DNA from 3 places in the Halalkalibacter lacteus genome. Region 1 is predicted to be linked to each of the others. Evidence: riboswitches for the same ligand, from Rfam matches in the RefSeq annotation. Region 1 holds a riboswitch; each other region holds the start of a gene.

Region 1 (5,610 bases):
AAACAGGGAAAGTTGTTACTCCTGACCTTTATTTTGCGATTGGGATTTCAGGAGCCATTCAGCACTTAGCGGGAATGTCAAATTCAAAAGTCATTGTTGCCATTAACAAAGATCCAGAGGCGCCAATCTTTGAAGTGGCTGATTATGGCATCGTTGGAGACTTGTTTGAAATTGTCCCTATATTAACGGAAGAATTAAAAAACAGCTTAGTATCAAACTAGTAACTGTCAAGGAGGAGGTGAAGACCTTCTCTTTTTCATTGTCGAATGTGATCGTTCATCAATCATAGGAGTATGACAAAATAGCAATAGGGGAAAGTATGAAATGAAGAAATGTAAGAAGCACTGACACTCTTTTTTAAAAGCGGAGATAAAACTATGCGTAACCTAGGATGGATCCAAGCTATTTTTAGGGGGAATTCTAATTTTCTCAAGCAACTTATTCGCCAGGAGGATAACTGTTTGGTATAATCGTGTTGAATTCAAATAGTGAAACATGAGGAGGCTATAAATATGGCGATCGTAAAAGTAACTGATCAAACATTCGCATCTGAAACAAGTGAAGGTGTAGTACTTGCAGATTTCTGGGCACCGTGGTGCGGACCTTGTAAAATGATTGCTCCAGTCCTTGAAGAATTAGATTCTGAAATGGGCGATAAAGTAAAAATTGCTAAACTTGATGTAGATGAAAATCAAGAAACAGCTGGAAAGTACAGTGTTATGAGCATCCCAACACTTCTTGTTTTTAAAGATGGTCAAGTGGTTGATCAAGTTGTTGGTTTCCAACCAAAAGAAGCATTAGCTGAATTGCTTAATAAACATCTATAAGGACTTTTGAACGTATACTAAGAAAAAAACTGCTTTCTCTTTGAGGAAGTAGTTTTTTGTTTTGCTACTTCCAGTTTTTCTGACTTGCATTTCAAGCTCTTTTAAACAAACAATAGAAAGAGAGGTGGAAAAAGATGAGTCAGATTAAAGAAAAATTAATGATTCTTCCGGATCGACCTGGCTGTTATTTAATGAAGGATCGCCAGGGTACGATCATCTATGTAGGAAAAGCAAAAGTGTTGAAACATCGAGTTCGGTCTTATTTCACAGGATCACACGATGGCAAGACGCAGCGTCTTGTTAGTGAAATTGCCGACTTTGAATATATTGTTACATCGTCAAACATCGAAGCATTGATTTTAGAAATGAATTTAATTAAGAAGCATGATCCTAAATACAATGTCATGCTAAAAGATGATAAATCATATCCTTATCTTAAAATTACGAACGAAGAGCACCCGAGACTTATTACGACACGACAAGTAAAGAAAGATGGTGGCAAGTATTTTGGACCTTATCCGAATGCAGGGGCTGCAAATGAGACGAAGAAGCTTCTTGATCGTCTTTACCCATTAAGGAAATGTCGAACACTTCCAGATAAAGTTTGTCTTTATTACCACATTGGTCAGTGTTTAGCACCGTGTGTGGCAGAAGTTACTAAAGAGCAGAACCGAGTGATGGTTCAAGATATTACGAAATTTCTTCGGTCTGGCCATGATGAAATCAAAGGGCAGTTAACTGAGAAAATGATGAAAGCTGCTGAAGAAATGGACTTTGAGCGTGCGAAAGAAATTCGTGATACTCTTCAACATATGGATACAGTCATTGAAAAGCAAAAGATGATGGTTGGTGATCTCGTTGATCGGGATGTATTTGGTTTTTCGTACGATAAGGGCTGGATGTGTGTCCAAGTGTTCTTTATTCGCCAAGGAAAACTGATTGAACGAGATGTTTCGATTTTTCCTTTTTATAAAGATGCCTCTGAAGATTTGATGACGTTTATTGGCCAATTTTATTTAAAAAAGGAACATATTAAACCAGCCGAAATCTTACTACCAGATGAAGTGGACCTTGGTTTGATGGAACAGTTATTAGAAGTAAAAGCGCATCATCCGAAACGAGGAAAGAAAAAGGAGCTACTTGATCTTGCCAATCAAAATGCTGCGATTGCCTTAAAAGATAAATTCTCTTTAATTGAACGTGATGAACAAAGAACGGTTAAAGCAGTTGAACGTTTAGGGGAAGCGATGAGCATTGCCACTCCTTATCGAATCGAAGCGTTTGATAATTCAAATATACAAGGAACAGACCCGGTCTCAGCAATGGTTTCGTTTGTAGATGGAAAACCGAGTCGAAAAGATTATCGCAAATACAAAATAAAATCGGTAGAAGGGCCAGATGATTATGGATCAATGCGTGAGGTAATTCGTAGACGCTATGTTCGCCTTTTAAAGGAATCCTTACCTTTACCAGATCTGATCGTCATTGATGGAGGGAAAGGTCAAATAGCAGTTACCCAAGAAGTGATCGCTGATGAACTTGGCCTATCGATTCCAGTTTGTGGACTAGCAAAAGATGAAAAACATAGAACATCACAGTTGTTGATGGGAGACCCACCTACTATCGTTCCACTTAGACGGGATAGTCACGAGTTTTATTTATTGCAACGAATTCAAGATGAAGTACACAGGTTTGCGATTACATTTCATCGTCAAACTCGTTCGAAGACATTTTTTAAATCAGCGCTCGATGATATTCCTGGTGTTGGAGAGAAACGAAAACGTCAACTTTTAAAGCATTTTGGATCAGTGAAAAAAATGAAGGAAGCAACAGTTGAAGATCTAAGACAGCTTGCGATTCCAGAAAAAGTAGCAGAGGCGATTGTTGAGACGTTAACAGAAAAAAAGGAATAGTCTCAACAAAAAGGAGAAAGTCGTCCCTTTATCATAAAGAGTGCGAACATGTTGCAATGGCTCCACACGTCGTGCGCCTTTTGAGAAGAGCACTCAAAAGGCTTAAAAGATAACGACGGCTCCGCACATCGCTTCGATTTATAAACAAAAAGGGAAAGGTCGTCCCTTTTTGTTTATAAATCTCTCTTGCGTGATTTTAATTCCTTTGCTAGAATGTAAATCAATTGAATATGCCACACTTCAAATGAAGTGATTGGTAGAGGAGCGAAAACCAATAGTACGCTTTCTGATGGTAATGAGAACCGTTGAAGAGAGTTGAAAGGGGAATTCGCCGAAGTGCAAGAATAGTCTCATCCTTCTTGTGCTGGACCTATGTTGAAAAAGCATAGGGCTGTCACATACCTACACCCAATTGGTATGTGGAGAACTATCTCACGAGAGAAAAAGGGAGCAGTGTGGTACCGGACTGGTATGACTAGCAACAGTGAGGGGTTTTCCTTATTGTTGCTTTTTTGCATTCCATTATCCCTGTGAGGAATAAGGAGAGGACGCGGAAAATGGCAAGGATAGTACAGAAATATGGAGGAACATCAGTAGGGTCAGTAGAGAGAATCAAGCATGTTGCATCAAGAGTAGAACGGTCTGTTAAAGAGGGCCATGAGCTTATCGTTGTTGTATCTGCTATGGGGAAATCAACAGATGAACTCGTTTCGTTAGCAAATCAAATTACCGACGCACCAAGCAAGCGAGAAATGGATATGCTTCTTACAACAGGAGAACAAGTCACGATCTCATTACTAACCATGGCTCTTCATGAGTGTGGAATTGAAGCTGTATCGCTTACAGGATGGCAAGCAGGTATGGAAACAGAAGCAAGTCATGGCAATGCGAGAATTTCGGCTATTAAAAATGAACGATTGGAAGCAGAGCTTGCAAAAGGAAAAGTAGTTATCGTAGCAGGCTTTCAAGGGTTAAGTGAACAGGGTGAAATTACGACGCTTGGACGTGGAGGCTCTGATACAACAGCAGTCGCTATAGCAGCTTCACTAAAAGCAAGTCGTTGTGATATTTATACCGATGTAACAGGTGTGTATACAACGGATCCACGTTATGTGAAAAAAGCAAGGAAACTTCATTCCATTTCCTATGATGAAATGTTAGAAATGGCCAATTTGGGGGCAGGAGTTTTGCACCCACGTGCAGTCGAATTTGCAAAAAATTATGATGTTCCCCTAATGGTCGCATCAAGCATGGAAGACGTGGAAGGTACATTAATCGAGGAGGAAGTTTCAATGGAACAAAATTTAGTCGTACGTGGGATTGCATTTGAAAATGACGTTATAAAAGTGACAGTCAAAGGACTGCCCAACCGTATTGATACACTATCAAAATTATTTACGACGTTGTCAGAAAATCATGTGAATGTCGATATTATTATCCAGAATCAATATGATGAAGAGCATGTAAATATCTCTTTCTCAATTACGCAAAGCTCGTTAAAAGAGACTCTAGCTGTTTTGGGAAAAGCGCAAGAGGATTTACAGTTTGCTGATGTTTCTTTCGAGGAAGAACTTGCGAAGCTATCGATTATTGGTTCAGGAATGGTATCCAATCCTGGCGTTGCTGCAAAAATGTTTGATGTGCTTGCAAAGAATGATATATTCGTGAAGATGGTTAGTACATCGGAGATAAAAGTTTCTGTAGTCGTTCTAGGAGCAGATATGACTCTTGCCGTAGAGATGTTACATGAGCAGTTTCAATTAGCAGAAGAAGTACAAGTGGCTGTTACGGTTTAATCTGTGTGAAAGTGACAGGATCCGAATAAGTTAGTGCAATAGTGATGACTTGAGCTTTTTTGAAGGTCATAGAATTGTGAGTTAGTTTTAGGCGGCAGACCCTTGTAGAGAATAGACGAAAGGTTGTTTTTTGACCTTTCGTCTATTCTTTATTTAATAGTGTCTTTTTTATCTGTTTCGATTTTGATTAGGATCAAGCCATTTTTTTCGGTATAAGTCGCGCCGGAGATACAATTATTCCATGTCTCAACTTGCTGAGCTAGAAACCCGGCTTCTAATTGGTAACAACGTTGATCCGATTTGTTCATCCATTCACCGGTTAGTTCAAAAAGCTGTTCTTGTTTTTTTTCTTTTATTCTTGCGAGTGTTCCCCAATTCGCTTCTTCAAAAAAGGTGATCATCTCTTCAACTGTTGGAACGGGGTATTTACGCGCAAGAGACTTTCCAATCCAATATAAAATTGTATCATGGTCTTTTCCTAGTAAGTCTCTAAGCACATCGTTCCGAATTAAATCATACCCAAATCGATTTGTTTCTACTTCCATGTGGTTATGCACCTCTTCCATACTCTTGTAACCAATTACTTGGTCGAGTGTAAAACAATGTAAAGTTATGTAGCCAATGTGATTATGGCATAAGTTCAAAACAGTACTATTGATTTTTAAAAAGCCCGAGTGCGGTCTTTCTTATTGAAAATATAGCTACTACTTTTGATCATAAACGATGTCGTAATCACGTACAAGCATAATTCACGATAAGGAGAAACGGTGTCTTAAGGTTGAGAAGGGAAAATAGATATGAGTAGTAGAAAAATCACTCGAGTATGGATTAATTAGGACCAAGTAATTCGTTAGCTTGCGCTTGTAGCCTTGCTGTTTCTTAAATGGTATACTTAAGCGCGAAATGAACATGGAGGTACGTATTAATGAAATCAGGACTGAATCAATTCCTTTCTCCATTTAGGGTCATTATTATCGCCTATATTATTGCAATGTTTGTCTTTAGCATTTTGTTATATTTGCCAATTTCTCATTTACCAGGGGTCGATATTTCGTTTGCAGAAGCATTATTTAC
Region 2 (5,610 bases), on a different contig from region 1:
GGGGTTACAAAAGACATAACGTCACTCCCTTTGGATCTAATAAGTTAATAATGTAAGCGTTTACATTGTTGATTATAAAATATTATTACCTCATTGTCAACTAGTTACAAGATGAAATTCACTTAAAAGTAAAAAATATACCAGTTTTCGGGATTTTATTTTGATGATATTTTGATGGAGCAGGTCAGGTTTCTATGTCCGCCGGAAAACGTAAATTTATTGTCCAGCCAACAATATATGGTACTATAGAACAAAAGTCAAAAGGAAAGGAGGCGGTTCCATGATTTCTTTTGTTGTTGCAATGGATCGCAATCGTCTGATCGGGAAAGAAAATCAACTGCCCTGGCATCTGCCAGCGGATCTCGCTTATTTTAAAAGGGTTACAACGGGACACACGATTGTGATGGGAAGAAAAACGTACGAGTCAATTGGTCGACCTTTGCCGAAACGGAAAAATGTGGTGCTTACAAGAAGTGAAGGTTATGAAGCGGAGGGCTGTGAAGTTGTACACGACATTGAGGATGTTTTGCAAATGGCAAAGCAGGAAAAGGAGTGCTTTGTCATTGGTGGAACAGAAGTGTTCCGATTGTTTTGGGATTATGTTGATCGTCTTTATGTTACATATATAGATGAGACATTTGATGGGGATACGTATTTTCCAAAGATAGAAGAAGAACAGTGGGAAATTGCCTCAGTGGAAATGGGGAAAGTGGATGAGAAAAACCGCTACCCGCATGAATTCCGAACGTATGAACGAAAAAAGTGTTAGCCTTGTATAAATTTTTTGGTCAAACTGTCTCCCTTCCTGCATAGAAATGTGGTGAAGGGGGTTTTTCAGCATGAGAGCACCAAGAAGACATAGACCCCAAACTCGGAAAGGTCCGCTACCATTTCGTTATGTGCTGCTTTTATCTTTTCTTATTTTTGTTGTGTTGACAGTACAAGGGTTGTGGATAATTGAGAAGGGGATTCGGCCAACTTTGATGTCTATCGCTACAACAGAGACGAGAGTCATTGCAACAAAGGCAATTAATGATGCCGTATCGAAAAAAATTGCGAGTGATCTTAATCAGGAAGATCTATTTATTATCGAAAAAAATGCGAATGATGATATACAGTTGATCCAATTTAATACACAAATTTATAACAAAATATTATCTGAAGCAACAAACCGCGTTCAACGCCACTTGAAAGCGATAGAACAAGGAGAAGCCTTCGATGTTACATTTGATTCAGAAGGTAACAATGAAAGTCTTACTACTGAAGGTGGTATCATTTATAGCATTCCTCTCGGTCAAGCGACAAACAATGCCTTACTTGCCCAATTGGGACCACAAATTCCGGTTCGCTTCTCAGCGATTGGTGATGTGAAAACCGATCTTAATGCTGAAACGAAAAATACCGGAATCAATAATACGACGATCTCATTTAATTTTGATGTGATTGTTGATGTGAAAATCGTTATTCCGTTTGCAACAAACACCGAAGCCGTAAAAACAACGATTCCTGTTGGTTTTGTCAATATCCAAGGAAAAGTACCTGAATACTACTCAGATGGTGGAGGCGGAATGATTTTACCTGCTGAATTAAAAAAATCCTCTAACGGGAGTGGTCTAGACTTGGGTACTAGTGGTGGAAATTAACATTGTCTTTCATATCAAAACATGATACTATCCATAATTGGTAATTAAATAGAAGTGCCTCATTTACGATGAGGTAGAGGCGCGACTGCCATCAGTACCTTTTCTGAGGATGACAACGTTGAGGAAAAGAAAAAGGGGATGTTGCCGAAGTGGAAGTAGTGGTCAGGCTATTTCTGCTGGAGCTGCATTAAATAAATGCAGGGCTGTCATAGCTTGAAGCGATCAAGTTGTGGAGGACTATCATGATAAAGGGGATTCACTCGGCATTCACGGCGACAGTGGGTTAACCATTGTCGTTTTTTCTGTTTGAAGCTATGTAGAAGTAAGCACAGTTTACCAAAGTGAGCGCACGCTCATGAAGTCGTTAATAAATGAAGTGCCAGACATTTTTAGGAGGTCTTTATATGGAATCATCTATTTTTTCTTTAGTGCCTCCGATTTTAGCTCTTGTCATGGTTATTGTTACAAGACGTGTCTTAGTATCACTTGGGACAGGGGCTATTATTGGAGCGTTGATGTTACACAATTTTAATCCGCTTTCTGCGGCAGCCAATATTTATGGAATTGTTATGGGGATCATTTTCGATTATGAAGTAGAGACTGTGACATTTCAAACGGTAACTTGGGCGATCATAGATGAGGGGTTTGCCATTAATACGTGGGAATTCTTTATCATTCTCTTCCTCTTGTTATTAGGAATGATGGCGGCGCTCATTACGCGTTCTGGTGGAAGCTGTGCATTTGGTGAATGGGCCATGAAAAGAGTGAAAACGCGTGTAGGTGCTCAAATCTTAACAGTTGTATTAGGGCTGATCATTTTTATTGATGACTACTTTAATAGTTTAACAGTTGGAAATGTTAGTCGACCTTTAACGGATCGTCACCGCATTTCACGTGCAAAATTAGCATATTTGGTTGATTCTACAGCTGCGCCAATGTGTGTCATTGCTCCGATTTCAAGTTGGGGTGCCTACATTATTGCCATTATTGCTGGAATTTTTGCAACGCATTCGGTAACGCAGTATGAAGCGTTACAAGCGTTCATGTTAATGGTTCCGATGAATATTTACGCACTTGTTGCGATTGGTCTTGTAGTAGCTGTTGTATGGTTCAACCTTGATTTTGGACCGATGAAAGCTCACGAACAGCGCGCGATGAAAACAGGCGAATTGTTCAACCCCGGTTTAGGTGCTATTCCTGGTTCGCAAGAAGAGATTCAAGCGAGTAAAAAAGGAAAAGTTGGCGACTTAGTATGGCCGATTGTTGCGTTAATTGTTGGGACAGTCTTTTTTATGATTACAACTGGAATTCAAGGGACGGAAGGCGAAGCAACGCTATTAACGATCTTTGAAAATACGGATGTAGCAGCGGCTCTTGTGTACGGTGGAATTTTTGGTTTAGTGATTGCCCTTATGTTAAATGTGCGTAAGCCTAAATCAGGTACAGGACTAGGCACTTCACTTCTAGTTGGAATGAAGTCAATGCTTCCAGCTATTTATATTTTATTCTTTGCTTGGACGCTTATTTCCATAATCGGTGATCTTGGGACAGGAACGTATTTAGCGTCACTTGTCGAAAAGGCGAATCTTCATTCAATGTTTTTACCAGTTATTTTATTTGTGATTGCGGGTTTTGCCGCATTTTCAACGGGAACATCTTGGGGGACGTTTGGATTGTTGCTTCCGATTGCCGGTGAAATGGCTGCGGTGATTGATATTACGATGATGTTGCCGATGATGGCGGCCGTTCTTGCTGGTTCCATTTTTGGAGATCACTGTTCTCCGATTTCAGATACGACGATTCTTTCCTCTACTGGAGCAGGAAGTCATCACATCGATCACGTCGTGACACAGTTGCCATATGCATTAGTAGCAGCTGGAATTACGATGATCTCCTATCTAGTACTCGGAATGACAACAAGTGTTTTATTAAGCTTAGCAGTGGCATTTGGTCTTCTTTTTGCAACAGTGGTTGTATTAAAGAAAATGTATGGTGAAAAAACATAATGAATAATAGGGTCGCCTTCATTCGTTGGAGGTTGATCCTTTTTGCATTAGTAGTAGAAAAATCTATCAAAATTAATTAAATGTTTATGATCGAGTAAGAGGAAACTTAAACTAATAGAGATCGAAAGAAGGAGAAAACAGGGTATGTGCCTGTTAAGAAATAGAATTAACGTAAAAAAAGAAAAACCTCCTTAGAATATACTTCCTAAAATCTAAGGAAGAGAACGCTGAATACTTTAGGAATTAATAAAGTTGGCAGTCTCTACTTATCTGAAATCTATGTTTTTACAAAAATCTCTTTCGATTTTCGTTTCAGTTTTCGTAAGGATCTCTTTAGGAAAGCTGTCACATCTGAGCCATCTTTCACGCGCTCATACGTTTTCACAAATTTCTCTGCTGAACATGGATACTGCTCCCCATTCTTATCTGTAATTAGATAGTCGCCAGGATGGCCAACCATTGATCCTTCTGCAGTCTCGATCGTAATCGTTCTTGTAATTTTTACAGCTTCGATCACGATGGGTTTTGTTCGATAACGAGCCATCATTCACACCTCCTTTTTCCTCCTTTGACCACTCATCCCTAAAAAACATTCTATATTAATTCATCGTACTCAATGTTTATGAAAAATGTGACAAGAACCTACGCTACTTGAAACACTCCTAGTTATACGAAAGGAAAAAGGTGATATAACCGACCTTGAAAAGATCTTCGAGAAAGAGGAAATCGCTCCGCAAATTACTAAGAGGGCGTTATTTTTTGGTGAAGGATGGATTCTCACGTTACGTGATACCTTATAGTCACAAATTCATTTATACTGTAACGCAATACCACTGTAGTTGAAAGCGATTTCGAATTAATAAAAAATTCTATACTAAAGTGTAAATATTCAGAATAAATAAATAGAGAAAGTGATTTAAAAATACATGTAAAGAGGTGAAACGAATGAACGTAAGAGAACAGTGGGGTACGCGTGCTGGTTTTATTTTGGCTGCAATTGGTTCAGCGGTTGGATTAGGAAATATTTGGCGTTTTCCGTATGTCGCGTTTGAAAATGGAGGAGGAGCTTTCTTTTTACCGTACTTATTTGCTCTTTTAACTGCTGGTATTCCTCTTCTTATTATGGAATTTACTCTCGGACATAAATATCGAGGTTCGGCACCTTTATCCTATGCTCGGATGAACAAAAAAACAGAGTGGATCGGTTGGTGGCAAGTGGCGATTTCCTTTGTTATCGCTACTTACTATGCAGTGATTATTGCGTGGTCGATGTCCTATACGTACTTTGCTGTGAATCAAAGGTGGGGAGAAGATACGGGTGGCTTCCTCATGGGCGAATATCTCCAAAGAATTGATGTCGTTTCGGGTGGGGCACCGGGGGACATCGGAGCTCTCGTACCTGGTGTATTCATTCCACTTGTGCTCGTCTGGATTATTACTCTTGGTGTGCTATTCAAAGGGATTAGACGTGGGATTGAGATCGCAAACCGAATCTTTATTCCATTACTCGTAGCAATGTTTTTGCTTATTGTTATTCGTGCAATAACCCTAGAAGGAGCTTTAGCTGGGTTAGATGCGTTCTTCAAACCAGACTGGAATGAAATTATGTCACCAGGGGTTTGGGTAGCGGCTTATGGACAAATTTTCTTCAGTTTATCAATAGCATTTGCGATTATGATTACGTACTCGAGTTATTTATCGAGAAAATCTGATATTACAAATAACGCATTTATTACAGGCTTTAGTAATTCAAGTTTCGAATTACTTGCAGGGATCGGGGTCTTTGCTGCTCTTGGGTTTATGGCAAATGCATCAGGTGTTGGAGTAGCTGATGTAGCAGATGCTGGAATCGGTCTTGCCTTTGTCGTCTTCCCGGAGATTATTAACACATTTCCAGGCATGAATGGATTGTTTGGGGTACTTTTCTTCGGATCACTCGTGCTTGCAGGGTTATCATCTCT
Region 3 (5,610 bases), on a different contig from region 1:
ATTTATGTTGAACGATCAGTATATGAATCATTTTTAGCTGAATTTATTTTAAAAACGAAACAATTAAGGATGGGAGCTAAAAGTGATGAAACGACTGATGTTGGACCGATGATTTCTGAAAAAGAAGCAAAGCGTGTAGAGCATTGGATTCATGAAGCAAAGAAGCTTGGAGCAACAGTTTGTTGTGGATCGAAGCGAAGAAAGGCTTTCTTGGAACCGACTGTCCTTACAGACGTTCCTAAGGCAGCTACAATAGCTAATCAAGAGGTATTTGGACCTGTTGTACTTATTGAAGCTGTTAATACGTTAGCGGAAGCGATAGAGCGTTCTAACGATACAGATTATGGGTTACAAGCTGGAATATTTACAGGAAATATAGAGCATGCCTTCAAAGCGATACATGGATTGCAATTCGGAGGGGTTATGATTAATGACAGTAGTGATGTTCGCATCGATGGAATGCCATTTGGTGGAATAAAAGGATCTGGTATCGGGCGTGAAGGCGTTCGGTATGCCATAGAGGCGATGACTGAGCAAAAAGTTGTTGCGTTTAACTTACAAAGGAGAATGTGACTGTAATGAATCGAGGAGAAAACCTTGCTATAGAACGATGATTCCTAAGTCACTTTCTATGAATTAATGAGAGAAAGAAGGCGAAACGCTTGTTCGCATTAGAAGAGTACACAAAAAGGTTAGAGGCGATAAAAAAGCGAATGGTCGATGAGGGAGTGGACGTTCTCCTCATCTCAAATCCATCGAACATGTATTATTTAACAAACTACTCTGCTTGGAGTTTTTATGTTCATCAGATGATGGTCGTGACATTAGAGGATGCGCAGCCAATCTGGATTGGAAGGCAGATGGATGCTAGTGGTGTAGCAAAAACGACGTGGCTTGATGAGCACCATATCATTTCCTATCCTGATTATTACGTTCAATCGAAAGATCGTCATCCAGTTGATTTTGTTGCTAATATATTAACTGAGATCGGGCAAAGTACAAGGATTATTGGTGTAGAAATGGATGTTCATTATTTTACTGCATTATGCTATGAGCGATTAAAACATGGATTACCAAATGCAACGTTTAAAGACACATCGAGTCTGATCAATATGATTCGCTTAATCAAATCAAAACAGGAAATAAAGTATATGAAAAGAGCTGGAAAAATTGTTGAGAATGCGATGACGGCAGCGTATGACCGAGTTCAAGTGGGTGTAAGAGAATGTGATGTTGCGGCAGCTATTTATCATGCTCAAATTCAAGGTACAAAAGAATTTGGTGGTGACTATCCATCAATCGTCCCTATGATGCCAACGAATGAAAATACTTCTTGTCCACATCTCACGTGGACAGAAAGGGCCTATGTAAAGGGTGATTTTTTAACAATTGAAATAGCAGGCGCTTATAAGCGTTATCATGCCCCTATGGCTAGAACGATGTCGATTGGAACAGCTCCGAATGAGGTGAAAGAGCTTTCGAAAGTGGTTGAGGAAGGGATCGAAGCGACGCTTGATTTCATTCAACCGGGTATTGGAGCTGAAGAAGTGGAACGGGTTTGGAGTAAAACAATAGGTAAGTATGGTCACAGAAAGAGCTCTAGACTTGGCTATTCAGTAGGGTTAAGTTTTCCACCAGATTGGGGCGAACATACAGTTAGTTTTCGCCCAGGGGATGAAACCATCTTAGAACCAAATATGACTTTCCATTTGATGCCAGGAATTTGGTATAACGATTACGGTGTTGAAATTACCGAAACCATTCAAATCACAAATACGGGTGTGGAGCTATTAACAAATTTCCCACGTAATTTGTATGAAAAACCAACTCTTTCCATCTTAACAGATGAGCAAACCTCTTAACTGTAAGTGTCTCAAAGGTTAAAAAATGGCTTATTGAGACACTTCTTTTTCTTTCCCTTTATAAGAGCCTTTTAATTAATGAACAAGGTAAATAAGATACTCAGATACGGGTATATATGAAAGACAATTTTTTGGTACAGGATATTTAAAAAAATCAATTAGTAAACATAGAACAGTTTACGATACTATTCATGAAAAAAGCATGTAGCCCTTGGCTACATGCTTTTAAAAAAGGTAAGAAAGTATAACCACATCTTAACTTACAAAGAAATTCATCGTTGGATGTACAACGGTTTGGAGCTCTTGTTGTTGCTCTGCAGTCAATGGGACAAGAGGTAAGCGAACCGATCCAACTTTGATTCCTTTCATTTCTAACGCAGCTTTAACAGCTGTAGGATTTGGGGCCATAAATAATGATTTCATAACCGGGACAAGTTGACGATGTTGCATAGCAGCAGCGGTCACTTGTCCTGATTGGTAATTTCGCACCATTTGTTGCATTTCATTTCCAACAATATGAGAAGCAACAGACACAACACCTGTTCCTCCAATTGCTAAAATAGGCAATGTTAAACTGTCGTCACCACTATAAAGGGAGAACCCTTCAGGTGCATGTTCAATAATCGTTGCCATTGCATCTAAGTCACCACTTGCTTCTTTCGTCGCTACAATATTTGAGAGTTGAGCTAAGCGTAAAGTTGTTTCAACACTCATATTAACGGCACTGCGTCCAGGAATGTTATAAAGCATAACTGGCAATTTCGTTGCTTTAGCAATGGCACTAAAATGAGCGTACATTCCTTCTTGAGATGGTTTGTTGTAATAAGGGACAACAAGCATAATCGCATCTACACCAATTTCTTCTACTTGCTTTGTAAGTTCAATGGATGCATTTGTATTATTTGATCCAGTTCCAGCAATAACAGGAATTTGTCCATTTACAGATTCCACAACAGTTTTAAAAAGAAGGAGTTTCTCTTCTGTAGAAAGAGTAGGTGATTCACCAGTCGTTCCAGCTACTACTAAAGCATCGGTTCCATTTGCAATAAGATGTTGTACAAGTTCCTTTGTTGCTGCAACATCCAGTTGTCCATGTTGATTAAATGGTGTGACCATTGCAGTTACAATTCGTCCAAAATTCATCCAATTCACCCTCGATTCATAAAATTTTCCATGTACGTATGGGTTAGATGGGCTACTGGGAGGCACAAAAAAACAACAATGAGGCCTCTACTCATTGTTGTTAGGTTAAGCGATTTTAGCAAAACCAATTCAATGTGTGAGATAGCCCTCCATATAGCAAGATTGCTATATGACAGTACTGTCCTTATTTAGAACAGTCCCAGCTAATAAATAATGAGTGTTATTAGCTTCGGCAAATACCCCTTTCAGTTAGCTTCATTGGAGCTCATTCTCCTTCACTAACATACTAATGATATTTGCACCTCTACCCTCACTTCAAAGTATGAAGTAAGATATAACGTAATTTGTGTTTACCTTACCAAATGTTCTTAATGAATGCAATGGTTTATTAAGAATTTCTTTGTATTAAGTTTAGAAGCTTGTCCAGTTCTTGACTACATTGAATGGTAACTTTTGCAGTCATTCCATACTTCTTGGCAAGAATCAACATTTGTAATCGCTTTTGCTCTATTTCTACATACATTTATTTCCACTCCACCTCTACTATTTTAAACAGAAACAGACAACTTAGAAGTTGAACCTGGAGCTATCACTAATGCGTGGACTAAAAAATGTCTATTTAAAAATTATTATAACCAAAAGAAAAATGTTGAAAAGTGTTTCTTCTAAAGTAGTCATAATTAGTGAAAAACAGAAAAAAACCGACAAGATTTGCAGTGGGAAATGAAGAATTTCTATATTTTTTCAGGTTGAAAATACGAAGTCTTTCGCACAATAGGGATAGGAGGGATTTCAATGAAATATGTCAGCTACCTGCTTATTGGAATAATCTTTTTAACAGGTTGCACGTTACCTCAAAAGGAAGAGATGGGAGCAAATCCAAATCGGAACGAAGGGTTTAGTGGGTATGGCGTAACTCATGCTCGTAATTTAGAGGGGCCGCTTTCTGATATGATGGTTCCAGATGATGCTCCAAAAGGATTAACGGATCCAGCTCCACACTTAACACATGAGGGAGCATACACAACAGGGAAACGTAACTTAAGTATGGATCATGAAGGAATAAACAAGCAAGGCCCGAGAATCTTAAACAACCGCCCTGGGATAATTCGTGATAAATATCCTCACAGTACAGATACACAATTGAATGAGAAAACAACAATACAAAGTAATAGGCACCTGCAGGCAACGACAGATTTAACAAGAAAAATTGAAGCTCGTGTTGAAGCATTAGAAAATGTTCGTGACGCTCATGTAATGACTGATGGGAATCGAATTGTCATCGGTTTAGAATCAAATGAGCAAGACCGTGTGAAACTCCGTCGTTCGGTTGAGCAAGAGGTTGAACAGGTAACAGAACTTTCGAACATATATATTACGACCAATCGGAAAATGATTAATCGAATGAATGCAATAGAACACCATGTTGGAATTGATAAACCATTTGATTCCATCGGTGGAACTGTGGGGGATCTAGCTGATTTACTAGATGATGGAGCGCATGGAAGAAGGTAGAACAGGGGGGAAAGAAAACCCTGTTCTTTTTTATCTAATAATATTGAATTAATGGATTCCTAATTCCTCCGTTATAGATAGGTATTCACGTTCCATTAGCTTGTGGGACATAACGGCATTTTCATAATAGACACGAGCATTCGTTACTTGAAGAGGATGGATTGGTTCTTTCATATCAAGCAAAACTCTCTCTAAAGCATCGACTTCGATAAGTGTTGATAAATGTACATGGTGTAACCCGTCAAAAAGTTCAGGTCTATTTAAATCAATGAACATTGAACTTTTTTCTCTCAGTTCTTCTACCTGTGTAAGTACAGCCTGCACATCAGTCGTGTGAACGGTACTCTGTTCAAATAAAGGTGCCATTTTTTCTAATATTGTAGCTGTTTCACTAATATAGTGACCCGCTTCATCACCGTAGGACTCAAGTGCGGTGTATTTAGGGACACTTTCTTTGTTTTGATCTCTTATACTCGCTGCTTTTGGATAATAATGGTATTCAGTTTCTGTTTGTTGTGCTTCAATATCATTTACAATTTCTGCTTCAGAGTCAGCTCCGCAACTTGCGAGCATGAAACTTGTCCCGATTATTATCACTAACTTCCTTTTTTGCAAAGTACATCAACCTCCGATATACAAACGTTTCCTCTAGTATGAAGCAAGCAGGAAAAAGTATGCATTAACTCCAAATTTCCACCGTAAGATGGTACAAAGGACGGTGGTATATTCAATGTTTACTTTTATAATAAGTATAGCGTTGTCATTGTTTTTTTTATTGTTTTTGGGGTTTATGATACTTGGAAATAGAGTAGCTCACGTCATTGAATATCAACAATCAAAGGAAGCAGATGAAACATTAACTGAAATTGCACAAATGATGCAGCAAGACGAAGAAAGAACAAGGGAAATAGTGAATAAAAAGAAGTAAAGAAATGAAGGGAAGAGATGTGTGGAGCGTATCACCTAACTCGCATGCTGTAAAAGCATGCTTTTTTGTGTGTGAAAGTGAATGACTGCTTCCAAAAAGTAAGCTAGCAAGAATAATAACAAAATAACATGAATAATGTGGGAGTATTTAAACCAGGCTGTT

The links. Region 1 has a riboswitch for lysine ahead of SAZ04_RS01020 (aspartate kinase). Riboswitches for the same ligand answer to the same signal wherever they lie in the genome.
Region 2: another riboswitch for lysine. It lies ahead of SAZ04_RS13070 (Na+/H+ antiporter NhaC family protein); the one in region 1 lies ahead of SAZ04_RS01020 (aspartate kinase).
Region 3: another riboswitch for lysine. It lies ahead of dapA (4-hydroxy-tetrahydrodipicolinate synthase); the one in region 1 lies ahead of SAZ04_RS01020 (aspartate kinase).

Annotation. Positions count from the first base shown of each region.
Region 1 is NZ_JAWRVL010000001.1:210,374-215,983, reverse strand. Features, by position in the region: gene SAZ04_RS01035 (electron transfer flavoprotein subunit alpha/FixB family protein) at 1-221, shown strand, start outside; gene trxA (thioredoxin) at 513-827, shown strand; gene uvrC (excinuclease ABC subunit UvrC) at 962-2,740, shown strand; lysine riboswitch at 2,990-3,178, shown strand; gene SAZ04_RS01020 (aspartate kinase) at 3,298-4,536, shown strand; gene SAZ04_RS01015 (YslB family protein) at 4,686-5,081, opposite strand; gene SAZ04_RS01010 (TrkH family potassium uptake protein) at 5,462-5,610, shown strand, end outside.
Region 2 is NZ_JAWRVL010000016.1:56,923-62,532, reverse strand. Features, by position in the region: gene fbpA (Fur-regulated basic protein FbpA) at 1-17, opposite strand, end outside; gene SAZ04_RS13080 (dihydrofolate reductase) at 281-769, shown strand; gene yunB (sporulation protein YunB) at 840-1,643, shown strand; lysine riboswitch at 1,710-1,891, shown strand; gene SAZ04_RS13070 (Na+/H+ antiporter NhaC family protein) at 2,048-3,649, shown strand; gene SAZ04_RS13065 (hypothetical protein) at 3,927-4,196, opposite strand; gene SAZ04_RS13060 (sodium-dependent transporter) at 4,595-5,610, shown strand, end outside.
Region 3 is NZ_JAWRVL010000007.1:45,052-50,661, reverse strand. Features, by position in the region: gene SAZ04_RS06960 (aldehyde dehydrogenase family protein) at 1-573, shown strand, start outside; gene SAZ04_RS06955 (M24 family metallopeptidase) at 663-1,862, shown strand; gene dapA (4-hydroxy-tetrahydrodipicolinate synthase) at 2,118-3,005, opposite strand; lysine riboswitch at 3,140-3,320, opposite strand; gene SAZ04_RS06945 (aspartyl-phosphate phosphatase Spo0E family protein) at 3,394-3,528, opposite strand; gene SAZ04_RS06940 (YhcN/YlaJ family sporulation lipoprotein) at 3,801-4,520, shown strand; gene SAZ04_RS06935 (hypothetical protein) at 4,569-5,135, opposite strand; gene SAZ04_RS06930 (hypothetical protein) at 5,311-5,448, shown strand.